DNA from 2 places in the Parabacteroides sp. HGS0025 genome. Region 2 is predicted to be linked to the other one. Evidence: riboswitches for the same ligand, from Rfam matches in the RefSeq annotation. Region 2 holds a riboswitch; the other holds the start of a gene.
What was found. Region 2 has a riboswitch for cobalamin ahead of HMPREF1212_RS00655 (TonB-dependent receptor plug domain-containing protein). Riboswitches for the same ligand answer to the same signal wherever they lie in the genome.
Positions count from the first base shown of each region.

Region 1 (8,016 bases), 2.2 Mb from region 2:
CATTGGGATAGTTTCATGATAACGATCACATATCCTGCGTTTATCTTTTCTGACAGTTCATCCGCAGAAGGTGTACCGGGGATTACGACTATTTCCTCTTCCTGTTTGACAATATGTAATCCGGCCAATGCGCCGGCTGCTATAAAGGCTGGTATTCCTGCGGTACGTTGTACGGCAATACCGGCCTTTGTAAATTTGTCGTAGATATATTGAATAGAAGAATAAAAGCCGGCATCTCCTTCGGCCACGATAACGATCCGTTGCCCGTTCCGGTAGCGGTCTGCGGCTTCGTTGTAAAGGGCATCGTAAACCTTCCAGGCTTCCGTGCGGTCTTTGCTCATGGGCAGCATGAAACAGTGGATGGCAGTCTCGTCGATTTCCAAGGCGCGAACAATATCTGCCGCACGCGATAGGGAAGTACCTTGTTTATTCCGGGTTGCCGGACAATAGATGATATCTGCCTGCTGAAGTTGCTTAAGTCCTTTAACGGTAATAAGTTCCGGCTCTCCGGGGCCTAATGAAACGAAACTGATCGGATGTGTCATTTGCTTTTGCTTTTATTCGGAGGGCAAAAGTGATGAAAATAACGGAAGTCTCCAAACAAATAACCGCACAATATTACGGATGAAGCGACATTCCCAAATAGATGCCTATGCAATAAGGAATTAGCCAGATACACCAGACAACTATGCTGAAACGGTTGAAATGTGCTTTCGCTTTGCGCGAACCCTTGAAGTAAGTCCACAGCGCCCATAAGGCATGGATAAACATCAGGACGATCGCTATTATTCCGGTGATAGTGTGCAGGTTATCCTGCAATCCGGTCATTTGTGCAATCTGTTCCATGAGTCCGGTTCCGACAGCATCGGCGAATAGTCCGGCAACAAAGAAGGCCACGTGCCAGGCTTTCAGCTTCTTCTGGATACGTTCGCCCCAGACACCGATTGTATAAAACACTAATGCCGATGAAATTACGCAGATAGCTGCGATTAAGAAATGAGTGTCGATCTGATTGAGTGCCATATTGCTGCCATTTTCTGTAAATAACAGTTCCGTATGCGAATGGTTCAGTTTTTCTTATTACTTTTGCGGTCGAAATAGGTTCTGTCAAACTCCTGTTCATGGAGACAGATTAAAAGGGAACCGGGTGTAAATCCCGGACAGTCCACGCTGCTGTGAAGCTTTATAAACATCCTGATAACACCTTTTGCCACTGATCCGGGAGAGATCGGGAAGGCTTTCAGGATGGAAGTAAGTCAGAAGACCTGCCATTTTTTGCATAACGATTGTCCTCGTGGGTTTGGACGGTTTGTGTCGGATAAAAACAAATAGAATATGAATAAGTATTTGGCAGGTTGCTGCCTGTTTGCGTTATTGGCTGCATCGTGCGCATCGAAAGGAAATCAGCAGGAGAAAGAGAATGCATCGTCGCAACAAACGATTACGGTGGATAGTAAGGTTCAGATCACACCTGAATATGCCGACGGTTTTCAGTTGACCTATGCCGACGGTTACATCCTGATGGATATACATGACCCTCAGAATGAAGAAAGCACTCATTTCCTGTATGCGTTGGTTCCCCGTGGGACGAAGCCGGAAGGTATTCCTACCGATTATATGGTGATTGAAACACCTGTACGTAGTGCCATTTGTATGACTTCCCTGCAACTATCCAATTTCATCAAGTTGGGAGCAGAAGATAAAGTGGTAGGCATCACCAGTACCCGCCATCTGTTTAATCAGACGATCAACGACCAGTTGAAGGAAGGAAAGACGGCAAAGATCGGGATCGAAGGCAACTTCGATAATGAGGTGATTATGAGTATCAATCCCGACCTGATCCTGATCTCACCCTTTAAGCGTGGCGGCTATGAGACAATGAAAGATATCGGTATCCCGCTGATCCCGCATCTGGGATATAAGGAAATGACCCCGCTGGGACAGGCCGAGTGGATCAAATTTGTCGGTCTGTTACTCGGAATGGAACAGGAGGCCAATGATAAGTTCTCGGCTATCGAGCACCGCTATAATGAACTGAAGGAGCTGACTGCCGAAGGTAAGGTAACCCGGCGTCCCATCGTCTTTAGTGGTGAGATTCATGGCGGTAACTGGTATGCGGTAGGAGGGAAGAGCTTCCTGGCGCAACTATTCAAAGATGCCGGTGCCGACTATTTCCTGAAGGACGACGACCGTTCGGGAGGTGTCACCCTCGACTTTGAAACCGTTTATAACCAGGCTGACGAGGCCGACTACTGGCGTATCGTGAACAGCTATCCGGGAACATATGACTATAAAGCCCTGAAAGACCAGGATCCGCGTTATGCCGACTTCCGTGCTTTCAAGGAAAAAGGAGTGATCTATTGCAATATGCGGGAGAAACCTTTTTACGAAAGTATGCCGACCGAACCGGAAGTGGTGCTGGGCGACCTGCTGCATATCTTCCATCCGAACCTGCTGCCGGATCACACCCCTGTCTATTATGATCTACTTAAATAAATAGGGCCGATGAAGTATTCTAACACTGTCCTGATGCTTTTGGTCGTCGTTTCGATCGTTGTACTGCTGTTCCTTAATCTGGTGTTGGGTTCCGTATCCATCCCGTTCAACTCGGTCTGGAATATTATATGCGGCAATGGCGATGAACCGGTCACCTGGCAGAATATAATCAGGAAATCACGTTTCCCGCAAGCTTTGACAGCCTTGGTTGCCGGAGCCGGACTGGCTATCAGCGGGCTTCAGATGCAAACCGTCTTCCGCAACCCGTTGGCCGGGCCCTCTGTGCTGGGGATCAGTTCCGGTGCAAGTATGGGAGTGGCCTTTGTCGTTTTGCTGAGCGGAAGCCTGGGAGGTGTGGCGCTTAGCAAGCTCGGCTTTATGGGGGAGATCGCTTTGTCTGTTGCAGCGATAGTCGGTTCCTTGTCTGTCATGGCGCTGATCGTCTACGTTTCGCAGAAGGTAAAAGGGAATGTGACGTTGCTGATTATCGGTGTGATGATCGGCTACGTGGCAAATGCCGTGATCGGTGTATTGAAATTCTTTAGTGTGGAAGAAGATATACGGGCCTATGTTATCTGGGGGCTGGGAAGTTTCTCGCGCGTATCGGGTAATCAGATGATGCTTTTCGTGATTATTATGGCGATCCTGATCCCTCTCTCATTTTTATTGATAAAGACATTGAACCTGATGCTCCTCGGTGACGGCTATGCCCGCAACCTGGGACTGAATATCAAACGGGCACGCCTGCTCGTCATTACCTCTGCCGGTGTCCTGACCGCGATCGTTACCGCCTATTGCGGTCCGATCGTCTTTCTCGGATTGGCTGTGCCGCACCTCTGCCGGGCTGTTTTTCAGACATCCGACCACCGGGTGTTGATGCCCGGTGTCCTGTTTGTCGGTGCCGCCCTGGCGCTGGCCTGTAACCTGATCGCACGTATGCCGGGATTTGAAGGAGCCTTGCCCGTCAACTCGGTTACTGCCCTGGTCGGTGCTCCCGTTGTTGCATCCGTATTATTCCGCAAACGCAAAAACGAACTGAACGAATGAGTATGAAAGAGGCAACTATCCGGATAAACAACCTTTCTATCGGCTATCATTCCAAGAATGATACAAAGCTGGTAGCTAGCAATATAACCACTACGATATGCAGTGGAGAATTAACTTGCCTGTTGGGTACCAACGGGGTGGGAAAGTCTACTTTATTGCGTACGCTCTCCGCTTTTCAGCCCCGTTTGTCCGGCGAAATAGCACTACTGGGTCACGATATACAGGACTATAGTGATAAGGAACTTAGCACTATAGTGGGAGTGGTGCTGACAGATAAGTGTGACATCCGTAACATGTCTGTCCGGGAACTCATAGAGATGGGGCGTAGTCCGTACACCGGCTTTTGGGGACGCCTGGGAAAGGAAGACAAGCGGGTGGTGGAAGAGGCGATCGCCCTCGTCCGCATCGAAAACCTGGCTTCCCGAATGGTGCACACCCTCTCCGACGGGGAGCGGCAAAAGGTGATGATCGCGAAAGCCCTCGCACAGGAAACGCCTGTGATCTACCTGGACGAGCCGACTGCCTTCCTCGATTTCCCCAGCAAGGTAGAGATCATGCAACTCCTGCATCAGCTTACCCGCACCACCGATAAAACGATCTTCCTCTCTACACACGACCTCGAACTGGCTCTCCAGATCGCCGATAAGATCTGGCTGATGGATCGCGACAAAGGTATAAGTACCGGGACTCCGGAAGACTTGGCGCTGAGCGGGCACCTGAGCGGTTTCTTCTCCCGCAAGGGGATTATCTTCGATACCGAAACCGGCTTGTTCCGTATCAACAACCAGTATAAATCCGAAATACGCCTTGTCGGTGAGGGGCAGAAATATGCTATGGCACGGAAGGCTCTTCAACGGAACGGTATCCATGCGGATAGCGGGATCGAGTCGGCGCGTTGGATAGACGCCGGTGATCCGTCCTCTACTTCATTCGTTCTCCACGATTCTGACGGGCAGATCCGGCGTGCGGCAACCATCGAAGAGCTGTTGCTGCAATTGGAATCCTGAAAGATAATGTTAAACTGATTAAACTTTTTCCTGTTCGTTTGTTATATAGGAGTAATTTTAAAAACAAACGACATGAAAAAGTATTTCTTATACGCCATTCTGATTTCCGCCGCCGCATTTACCGCTTGCAGCAGTGACGACTCATCTGATATAGAAGCAGATGTCCCTTTCTATCAAAACCTGGGTGTCGCTTACGATATCACTAATAATACGACACGTGTCGGAGCGAATTTCAACAAGTACGACAGCGCAGGGGTAAACATTAAATTGAACGGCCCTGCCTCTATCCTGATTAACGGCAAGACCCCGAACTTTGCCAACGTCGGTGTTTACTTTTATACCTATTCATTCTCCGGACTGGATGATATGACTTTCGTCTTTACACGGGCAAAGGACAGCATTTTCACGAATGTAGCCACCCTGAAAGACGTGAAGCCGATTGCCATCCCGGAGTCTTTTACTTCAATCAACCGTAAAACTTCAACCACGCTGACCTGGGAGGGCGATCCTGTCGGGGACGATGAAATGGTGGAAGCTACCATTTCATACGATGGCGGAGTGACCACCCTCTACAACCGTGATAAAGGCAGCCAATCGATCAGTATCACGCTCGGTAACCAGGTGACCGCTTCCAAAGCCACCTTATCCCTCAGTCGTGCCAAGACTCATCCTTTGCAGGAAAGCAATGGAAATGCCGGCGGGCAACTGGATGTTTCTTATATACAGAGTAAGGAGGTACGCTTGGAGTAAAGGAAATCTAATACATACCTGATAGGATTATGTTTAGAAAATAATGATCCAATATGCCGAAGCTAGAAAAATGTGAACCCAAATGACAGGCTTTGTAGGGGCGGGGTTTGCCCGCCCTTTGCGACAATAATATAACAACCGGTGGAGAAGGGCGGGCAGACCCCGCCCCTACCAACGACACTACATTCAAAACTGCCAAAATATGAACTATCAATTACTATCCTATCGTTATTAAGATGATGATGGGCTTTAACCATAAAATGATCTTGGCTATGAAGAAAGAGTATTTAATTGCTACATTATTTCTATCTTTGTATCTGTACTTTTTAAACACGTGGATATATGGAAACAATGTATGCCAGAAAATACCCGATAGGGATACAGGATTTCGAGAAAATAAGAAATGAAGGTTATCTGTATATAGATAAGACCGAATTGATGTATCGATTGGTAAAAACCGGTAGCTACTATTTCTTGAGCCGTCCCCGTCGTTTTGGTAAAAGTCTCCTGATATCCACATTTGAAGCTTATTTTAAAGGTAAAAAAGAACTCTTCGAAGGATTAGCTGTCGAACAGTTGGAAAAAGATTGGCTGACTTATCCGGTGTTTCATCTCGACCTGAATGCCGCGAAATATGACCAGGTAAGCGATTTGGACGACATGCTGAACCGCAAGCTATCTGCCTGGGAAGAATTATATGGTTCCGATCCGGCAGAAAAAGGCCAGGCTTTGCGGTTTGCCGGTGTCATTGAACGGGCCAGCATGCAGGCGGGACGGCGTGTAGTCATTCTGATTGACGAATACGACAAACCTATGTTGCAAGCTATCGACAATGAGGAGCTGCAAAACGAATACCGCAATACCCTGAAAGCCTTTTACGGAGTGATGAAGAGTATGGACAGGTATATCCAGTTTGCTTTCCTCACAGGCGTGACCAAGTTTGGCAAAGTGAGCGTGTTCAGCGATTTAAATAATCTGGACGACCTTTCGATGAGAAGGCCATATGTAGCTATTTGTGGTATCAGCGAAGAGGAATTACATCGTGATTTCGATGGTGATATTCATACATTGGCTTCTGTGCTCGGTATAACATATGAAGAAACCTGTACAGAGTTGAAAATGAGTTTTGATGGTTATCACTTCGTTGAAAACTCTCCCGGAATCTACAACCCGTTCAGCTTGCTCAATACATTTAAATACCGGCAATTCGATAATTACTGGTTCGAAACCGGTACTCCAACCTATCTGGTAAAGTTATTGCAAAAATCAAATTACGACCTTTATCGGATGGCACATACAGAAACGGATGCCGATGTTTTGAACAGCATCGATGCCATTTCGAGAAATCCCATACCTGTAATCTATCAAAGCGGTTATCTGACGATCAAAGGGTACGACAAAACCTTCGGGCTCTATCGGTTGGGATTTCCCAATAAAGAGGTAGAAGAAGGGTTTATCAAATATCTTCTACCTTATTATACTCCGGTGAGCCAGGTCGATACTGCTTTCCAGATCAAGAAGTTTGCCCGGGAGGTTTATGACGGCGATTATGATGCTTTCTTCCGGCGACTGCAAAGCTTCTTTGCCGATACGCCTTATGAGTTGGTTCGTGACCTGGAATTGCATTACCAGAATGTGCTCTTTATCGTCTTTAAGCTGTTGGGTTTCTATGTAAAAGCGGAATACCATACCTCCGAAGGTCGTGTAGATCTGATTTTGCAGACCGACCGTTTTATCTATGTCATGGAGTTCAAACTCGACGGTACAGCAGAAGAGGCATTGCAACAAATCGAAGACAAGGGGTATGCTCTTCCGTTCGCTTCCGACCCGCGTACATTGTTCCGCATCGGTGTGAATTTCAGCGCAAAGACTCGCAACATTGAAAAGTGGTTGGTTATTTCCAAATAACTCCTTCTTCCGTTATCAATAAGATAGATAAATCACCTTTAGGCAGGAGTGGAGTACAATGTTCATGGCATCTTTTCAATAAGAGATTGAAGAATGCTTCTTGTTCTTCCACGGGGAACAGCTGCCATAACTCCCGGGCCAGCGTGATGCCGTCGATCTTTTGGATGGTTGCTTCGGGACAGTCGGATTGACGGGCCAATTCCTTCAGGAAGTCTTTATTCATCACTACCTTTTTACTGTGCGTATCGAGGAAACCTTCGGCCAGTTTAACCGCTTTCCCGATCATTATACCCATAACAACCTGCTGAAAGCCGAGCGATGAAGCTATCTTTAGTGTCTCGCCGATAAAGTTACCGTAATGTACGAATGCCTGTGGCGGGAGTTCGGGGTAACGGGCTTTCAGGTATCGCTCGCTTTTGGCACCGGAATTGATTACCAGCGTCGTGCAGCCGATGGCTTTGGCAACTTCCGTTTCCTTGCGGATAGAGGCGATAAAAGCATCCGTGGAGAAAGGGCGAACAATGCCGGATGTCCCGATAATGGAGATCCCACCGACGATACCCAGTTTCGGGTTGAATGTCCTGGCTGCAATTTCTTCTCCACCGGGCACGGAGATCGTAACGGTTAACCCGGCTGACTTCTCCTGCCGGAAATCCTGTAAGACGGCAGTCAGCTCTTCCGTTATCATTTTTCGGGGAGTGGCGTTGATAGCCGGGCCGCCTACTTCCAGACCCAATCCCGGAAGGGTAACGGTGCCGACCCCTTTTCCGGCAAGAAAGCGGATGCCTGACAGGGCAATATCCGTAGA
Region 1 covers NZ_KQ033902.1:2,418,219-2,426,234, forward strand. Annotated here, with positions in the region: gene HMPREF1212_RS09390 (precorrin-2 C(20)-methyltransferase) at 1-545, opposite strand, end outside; gene HMPREF1212_RS09395 (HsmA family protein) at 619-1,023, opposite strand; cobalamin riboswitch at 1,083-1,288, shown strand; gene HMPREF1212_RS09400 (ABC transporter substrate-binding protein) at 1,336-2,496, shown strand; gene HMPREF1212_RS09405 (iron ABC transporter permease) at 2,506-3,543, shown strand; gene HMPREF1212_RS09410 (ABC transporter ATP-binding protein) at 3,546-4,550, shown strand; gene HMPREF1212_RS09415 (hypothetical protein) at 4,623-5,300, shown strand; gene HMPREF1212_RS09420 (ATP-binding protein) at 5,652-7,208, shown strand; gene cbiD (cobalt-precorrin-5B (C(1))-methyltransferase CbiD) at 7,195-8,016, opposite strand, start outside.
Region 1: it holds a riboswitch for cobalamin, as region 2 does, so the genes downstream of both, HMPREF1212_RS09400 (ABC transporter substrate-binding protein) here and HMPREF1212_RS00655 (TonB-dependent receptor plug domain-containing protein) in region 2, are expected to answer to the same signal.

Region 2 (8,016 bases):
ATACCACGATCGCAAACAGGGCAACCCCTTCTACCAACGCACCCATAATAAGCATGGATGTACGGATATCGCCGGCTGCCGACGGTTGGCGGCTGATTCCTTCAACTGCACCTTTTCCGATCAGTCCGATACCGATACCTGCGCCGATAGCTGCCAATCCTGCTCCAACTGTTGCACCTAGTTTAGCTATGCCTGCACCGGCTGCTGCTTGTAATAAAATTGCTGATAACATAGTTTTTAATCTTTTAATTAGTAACCTTGTTTTTAATAAATATGTTTGTTCACTCTCTTACTTTGGCCAGTCCGATATAGTTGGCCGACAGTAGGGTGAATATATAGGCCTGCAAACATGCCACCAATAATTCGAGACAGTTCATAAACACGGTGAACAGTACTGAAACGACTGTCATCGTGCCGTTTATGGCTACTCCCATCGAAGCGGTGATGAATATCAGGCAAGTCAGTGCCAGAATGATCGTGTGTCCGGCCATGATATTGGCAAACAGACGGATCATCAGGGCAAATGGCTTGGTGAGTATGCCGAAGAATTCTACGAAGGGCATGATCGGCAACGGTAACTTCAGGAACAGGGGAGCATTCGGCCAGAATATCTCCTTCCAGTATTCCTTGGTAGCAAACAGGTTCACCGCCAGGAACGTACATCCTGCCAATACCGCCGTTACGGCAATATTACCCGTGACGTTGGCACCCCCGGGGAAAACCGGGATAATGCCGATCAGGTTATTGATCAGGATAAAGAAGAATACCGTCAACAGATAAGATGAAAAAGGTTTGTACTCTTTGCCGATCCCTTCTTTCACCACCCCTTCATGGATATACATGACGGCCATTTCCATCAGCCCGGTAAATCCGCCGGGTGCTTCATTGGGGTGCTTCTTATACCAGCGGGCTGTCCGCAGCACGATAAAAAGCAATATCCCGCAACTGATCAACAGGCCGACCACATTCTTGGTGAGCGACAGGTCGAGCGGTTTCACCTCTTCCCCTCTGCTGTTCTTCTCCACCACTTTTCCGGCATGTTCGCCTTCTCCTGCCACATAATAATTATGATGTACATTTCCGTGATGCAGGTGGGAGGAGAGGAACATATCCCAGCCGCGCTCCTCGCTCTTTACCAAAACGGGAAGCGGTATGGAGATCTCCTTGCCGTTCCATTCGGTAATATGCCAGGTGTAGGCATCCCGGATATGGGAGAATACGATATCCTGCACATCCACCTTTCCCGGTTCTTCACCTGCAGCAGCCGCATTTATCGGGGCGCTGATACAGGCCAGTAGCAGGAAGGTAAACCAAAACAGGTATTTACTTTTTATTCTGTTCATCTTTTTCTCTTTTCTCACTTTTCAACCTCTTTTTCTCATATAGATACATGGTATATGTCTCTAGTACGAGATAAATGAAATAAAACAACATCATCGTAAAGCCAAAGGCTTTCAGGTTCTGTCCGACAAATGCGGCATACAACCATAAGAAAACAAGCGCCAGTAAGATTTTGCATAACCGGACTACCATATAAGTAACGATCGTGACGTCGCCATGTTTTCGTTTTACATGGTCGAGGAAGAAAGTCATTAACATGGCCATCAACCAGTAAAAGACCGGGATAGACGGATACCATTCGAAGTAAATCGAAGGCCATATCGTGTATAACAAACCTCCTAAAGTGACACCGATGACTACATTTATAAAAGTAATCAGGCCCATTAGCTTCATTCTTAATCTACCGCTGCTCATGATCGTATTTTTTCTTCGATGCATACGGATAGGGTATCATCTTTTATTTCAACGAATCCGCTTTGTATCTTTATTTCCTGTTGTGTTTCCTTTTCTTTTGTCTGATACCGGATGACACCTTCTTCCAGCGCGGCTATCATAGGGGCGTGATGCGGCAATACGTCGAACGATCCGGCGATACCCGGAAAGGATACGTAGTCTGTTTCACCTTTGAATAAGATGCCTGCGGGTGATATGATTTCCAGTTCCATACGTTATTAATTAGCTTGTTCTGCCAGTTTCTTACCTTTTTCGATCACATCCTCGATTGTACCTACGTTGAGGAAGGCCTGTTCGGGAATATCGTCAGTTTCACCATCCATGATCATATTGAATCCGCGGATCGTGTCTTCGATAGAGACCATTACGCCCGGTATGCCGGTGAACTGTTCTGCCACGGCGAAAGGCTGCGACAGGAAACGTTGTACACGGCGGGCACGGTTTACCGTCTGGCGGTCTTCGTCCGAAAGTTCTTCCATACCCAGGATAGAAATGATATCCTGCAACTCCTTGTTTCGCTGAAGGATCTGTTTTACACGCTGGGCTGTTTCGTAATGTTCCTTTCCCACGACCAACGGGTCGAGGATACGGGAAGTCGATTCCAACGGGTCGACAGCCGGATAGATGCCGAGCTCGGTGATCTTACGGCTCAACACGGTGGTGGCATCCAGGTGTGTAAAGGTGGTGGCCGGTGCCGGGTCTGTCAAGTCGTCGGCAGGCACATAAACTGCCTGTACGGACGTGATCGAACCTTTCTTTGTCGAGGTGATACGCTCCTGCATGGCTCCCATTTCGGTGGCCAGTGTCGGCTGGTAACCTACGGCTGACGGCATACGTCCCAACAGGGCGGACACTTCCGAGCCTGCCTGGGTGAAACGGAATATATTGTCGATAAAGAACAGGATATCGCGTGTTTCGCCTTCGGGCGCCAGGTCACGGAACGACTCTGCAATGGTCAATCCGGATAGAGCTACCGAAGAACGGGCGCCCGGCGGTTCGTTCATCTGTCCGAACACTAGTGTAGCCTGCGATTTGGCCAGTTCCTCATGATCAATCTTCGACAGATCCCAATGGCCTGCTTCCATACTTTCGAGGAAGGCCTGCCCGTAGCGGATCACACCCGACTGGATCATTTCGCGCAACAGGTCGTTTCCTTCGCGGGTACGTTCACCCACACCGGCAAAGACCGAGAAACCGTTATTCTTTTTAGCAATGTTATTGATAAGTTCCATGATAAGAACGGTTTTACCTACGCCGGCTCCTCCGAAAAGTCCGATCTTACCCCCTTTGGAATAGGGTTCCAATAGGTCGATGACCTTAATACCTGTGTAAAGTACATCTTTACTGGTGGTCAAATCCTCAAACTTCGGCGGTTCGCGGTGGATGGGGAGAGCGCCTTTCCGATCCAGTTCATCCATTCCGTCGATCGAATCGCCGGTAACATTCATCAAACGTCCTTTTACCTGGTCGCCGACCGGCATAGTAATAGGTGAGCCGCATGAAACGGCTTCCATTCCCCGTTGCAATCCGTCTGTCGTATCCATCGCGACTGTACGGACTGTATTTTCCCCAATATGTTGTTGTACTTCGACAATCAACGCTTTCCCATTGGGACGGGCTATCTCCATAGCGTCATGGATGCGGGGCAGCACTATTTTTACTTCTTTTTCATTATCGAAGTGAATGTCCACAACCGGGCCGATAACCTGCGAAACGTAACCTTTTGTTTCTCCCATACAATTCTTTTTAACCTTTACAATCTGTTTTCAAGGTTGCAATATTACGAAAACAACCTGCCGGAATTCCGAAGATATTACTTTTTGGGCTTTTTTGCATTTAGTTAAACTTTAAACTATTTTTGAATGTGTACCTAAATGAACCAATAACTTTTTGATATGGAACAATTCAGAGACGAATTGGCTAAAATCTTATTCCGGAAGTGATTATTTTTGGTCTCAGTCAAAAGTAGGATGAAAATTCTTATTCTGTTTTTCTTTGTTAAAATTCGGCTTTTTCAGAAGGTTTCGTATAAAAAGTGTAAGAGGCTGCCCCATATGTTATAATGAGACAGCCTCTTACTATGTATTATTACAATTTGTTTTTACCATTCCAGGAATTTACCACGCTGACGGCGTTTTTCCAATTCCTCCTGCAGATACCTTTTGCGGTCTTTGGCGATGTACTGGCGGGCAAAGATATTAGGTACGGCTACTCCCAGCGAGATGCAAAGAATAATCAGTGCCGAATTGATACCGTTGGCAAAAGCGTTGGTGACTTCGCCAATCACTCCGTGCATATTAATAAACGCCAGTAACGACCGGTACATCAGTACCCCCGGAATCATCGGGATAACGGAAGGTATCGTCAGTACGTGGTTAGGTACATGAAACCAATGGACTGCCTTTACCGCAAGGAGACTGACTACGAAACTTCCCATGAACGAACCGATAACAGGCCCGTAACCCAGTTCGAAGTTGACGAAGTTACGTGTACATACCGCTATGATACCTCCTACGGCCACCACCCATAACAGGCGGCGCTGGATATTGAAGATCATAGAGAACCCCATGGCGGCAATAGCGGCTGCGATTGCATATGTAAGATAGGATTCATGGGGAACCATACTCAGTTCACTGAACTTATGGTCGATCGCGATGTCATTCATCACAAGAACACGCATGGCAAATGTGATACCGAAAGTCATGGCTCCGACCATCATTGCCGTATTGGCGGCACGGGTGATCCCGACTAGCAAATGATTGTCGATCATATCATCCACGAAATTGATCAGCGGTACACCCGGCACGATGAACAGGGCACAGGCCAATAGCGGATGATATGGTGTAACGGATAACCCCGAAAAGGATGAAACATACGCCAGGCATGTGGAAACAAAAGCGGCGAGTGCTATAGCCATATACACATTCAGGCCGGCCTCTATGCAACGGGCACGAACCCTGAAGCCTATAAACGCACTAATAGAAGCAAACAAAAAGGCGATCCAGTCGCATCCGAACAACTTACAGAATCCTCCACAGGCAAACCCTGCTCCGATAGCTACTAGATAAGGTATATAGTTACGCGGTTTGCAGGCTATCTTTTCCAGTTCTTCCTCATATCTGTCCAGCGAATAATCCTGCTCGATGGCATGCCACGACAGATCACTGATCTGTGAGATCATGGTCATATTAATACCATGTTTCTCGCATTTCTGGAATTTGGAGAATGAGTTTTTCTCATCACTCACATTTACCATGATCATCGTCCACCGGATATCGATGTGTAATTTTTCTTCCGGGATACCCATAAAGGCCGCTACCCTCTTCATGTTTCGTTCAATACGGTTCGTATCGGCAGCACTCTCCATCAATAATTTGCCTGTACGGAGCAAAAGATCCAATTTGCGTCGTAGTAACAATACTTCTTTGTCTGTCATCTTTTTGTTTAATTCTAAATGTATCTAATAACCTAAACCCACAAGGGAACGAGTATGAGTGAATAGTAGGTCTTGAATCAATTTGGGCGCGAAGGTACTGATTTTTTCCGATATCAAAATGACATTAGTATAACGACTATTCCGATATATTTCGTACTTTTGCCATCGAATTATGGTGTAGCGGTTTGGCTTTCGCTGGTCGCTAGTAAAAGGGAATCCGGTGCAAGTCCGGAACTGTACCCGTAGCTGTAAGTTCTGTAACCCCGGCAAATCTTGTTGCCACTGAGTCTTTATGACTTCGGGAAGGCGGCCGATCATGGGAGAACAAGTCAGAAAACCTGCCATTGTTTTGTATGCAATACCTCGGGTAAGGTGTTGGTAGACCAAAAGATATATGCGTAATTTATACATAATAAGAATGTTATGCCTGTTTGGCATATGGTTGCATGCGTCAGTGTTTGCGATTGCCCAACAGATCGATACGACGACTTATCACCAACTGAAGGGTGTCGAGGTGGTCGAGAAGGCGCGTCCTTCCACTACCCGCGAGGCTACTCCTCTTCAAGTGATGGATCGTACCGGTATCGAACGGCTCGGCATACAGGATCTTTCGGAAGCGGTAAAACGCTTCTCCGGTGCTACCGTGAAAGATTACGGTGGGATAGGGGGATTGAAGACTGTCTCGGTGCGAAGTCTGGGTGCGCAGCATACGGCTGTCAGCTATGACGGCATAACGATCACGGATGCCCAGAGCGGACAGGTGGATATCAGCCGCTTCTCGCTCGATAACGTCGAAATGGTTTCGTTGTCGATCGGACAGACGGATGATATTTTCCAGACAGCCCGGATGTATGCTTCGGCGGGGGCGTTGAGTGTGAAATCGCTACGTCCTGACTTCCTGGTAAAACCGTTTCATCTGAAAGCGCAGGTAAAGACCGGTTCTTTCGGTATGGTCAATCCTTATATCCGGTATGAACAAAAGTTGGGAAAGAAATGGGCGGCTTCCTTGGATGGCGACTACCTGCGAGCCGATGGTAATTATCCTTTTACATTAACAAACGTATCACAAACGGAAAAGTTGAAACGACATAACAGTGATATCGAATCGTGGCGTACGGAACTGAACCTCTGGGGAGATTTAGGACGTGGCGGAACCTTCTCGGTGAAAGGATATTATTTTGACTCCGAACGCGGACTACCCGGCTCTGTTGTTTTATACAACGATTATGCAGGTGAGCGTTTGTGGGATAAGAATGCTTTTGTGCAGGCCTATTATAAGAATCAGTTAAGTGAAAAATTCGCATTGCAGGCGCAGGCTAAGTTTAATTATGCGTGGAACCGGTATAAGGATGTAAATAATAAATATGAGAACGGTGTACAGATCGACAATTATACCCAACGTGAATATTATACTTCCGTATCCGGTTTGTATACTTTGTCGGATCGTTTTTCCTTCTCCCTCATCGAAGATTTCTTCGTTAATACGTTGGATAATACATTACCGAAATGTCCGTTTCCAACCCGCTACTCATCGTTGACCTATTTGGCGGGGCAATACCGGGACAACCGGCTAACCGTTACCGCCAGTTTACTGGGTACTTATATGACTGAACGGGTAGAGACCGGTGACCAGCCGGCCGACCGGAAACGTTTATCCCCGGCTGTCAGTGCTTCCTGGCGTATTCTGCCGGAAGAGAATCTGCGTGTTCGTGTTTCCTATAAAGATATTTTCCGTGTCCCGACATTCAATGACCTTTATTATCAGCGGATGGGGAATACAAGTCTGAAGCCGGAGAAAGCGACCCAATATAATGCGGGGCTGACCTGGAGCGGTGATTTTTCCGTATTCAGTTTTCTTAGTCTTTCGGCCGATGGGTATTATAACCGAGTAAAGGATAAGATTGTAGCCATTCCTACCATGTTTGTCTGGAAGATGATGAATATGGGAGAGGTGTCTATCGGGGGAACGGATGTGAACTTTCTGGCGGAAATCCCTTTGTTTGAGAAAATGGAAGCACAGGTGCAGGCTAATTACACTTTTCAGAAAGCAATAGATATAACGAGTGAGACGGCAAAGACCTACCGTCATCAAATACCATATACTCCCAAACATTCGGGTATGGTTGCTTTATCTTTGCAAAATCCGTGGGTGAATGCCGGTTATTCTGTGACATTGGTAGGCGATCGTTATGCCTTGCCGCAGAATATTGATGATAACCGTATCGACCGGTATGCCGAACATACAATTTCACTGAACCGTGAGTTCAATCTTCGGAACTGTAAATTCCGTTTACAGGGAGAAGTGGTGAACCTGACAAATAAAATGTATGATGTCATACAATATTATCCTATGCCCGGACGGTCGTGGCGAATAACTTTGAGTGTAAATTATTAATATATTAATTAGAAACAAGATGAAAACAAAAGAATTACTATGCTTTTCGGCTTTATGTGCGTGTGTCTCTTTTTCATTTACAGCGTGTAGCGATGATGATGATAATGGAGGACAGGGAGGCTCAACATCAGAACAGCAACGTGGTGTATATATAATGAATAGCGGAAAGTGGCAATCAAATAATGCAACATTGGACTATTATGATTTTGAAACAAAGGATTTGAATACAAAAGTCTTTTCCTCTGTTAACGGTCGTGGTCTGGGAGATACTGCCAATGATATCATGGTTTACGGCTCTAAAATGTATATTACTGTTAGTGAGTCTAATACGGTCGAGATTACCGACCTGAATGCTAAATCGTTGAAAACATTAGCTCCGAAGGATGATTCC
Region 2 covers NZ_KQ033902.1:182,580-190,595, forward strand. Annotated here, with positions in the region: gene atpE (ATP synthase F0 subunit C) at 1-232, opposite strand, end outside; gene atpB (F0F1 ATP synthase subunit A) at 282-1,343, opposite strand; gene HMPREF1212_RS00630 (hypothetical protein) at 1,324-1,755, opposite strand; gene HMPREF1212_RS00635 (F0F1 ATP synthase subunit delta/epsilon) at 1,752-2,006, opposite strand; gene atpD (F0F1 ATP synthase subunit beta) at 2,013-3,530, opposite strand; gene HMPREF1212_RS00645 (threonine/serine exporter family protein) at 3,896-5,230, opposite strand; cobalamin riboswitch at 5,395-5,591, shown strand; gene HMPREF1212_RS00655 (TonB-dependent receptor plug domain-containing protein) at 5,625-7,625, shown strand; gene HMPREF1212_RS00660 (YncE family protein) at 7,645-8,016, shown strand, end outside.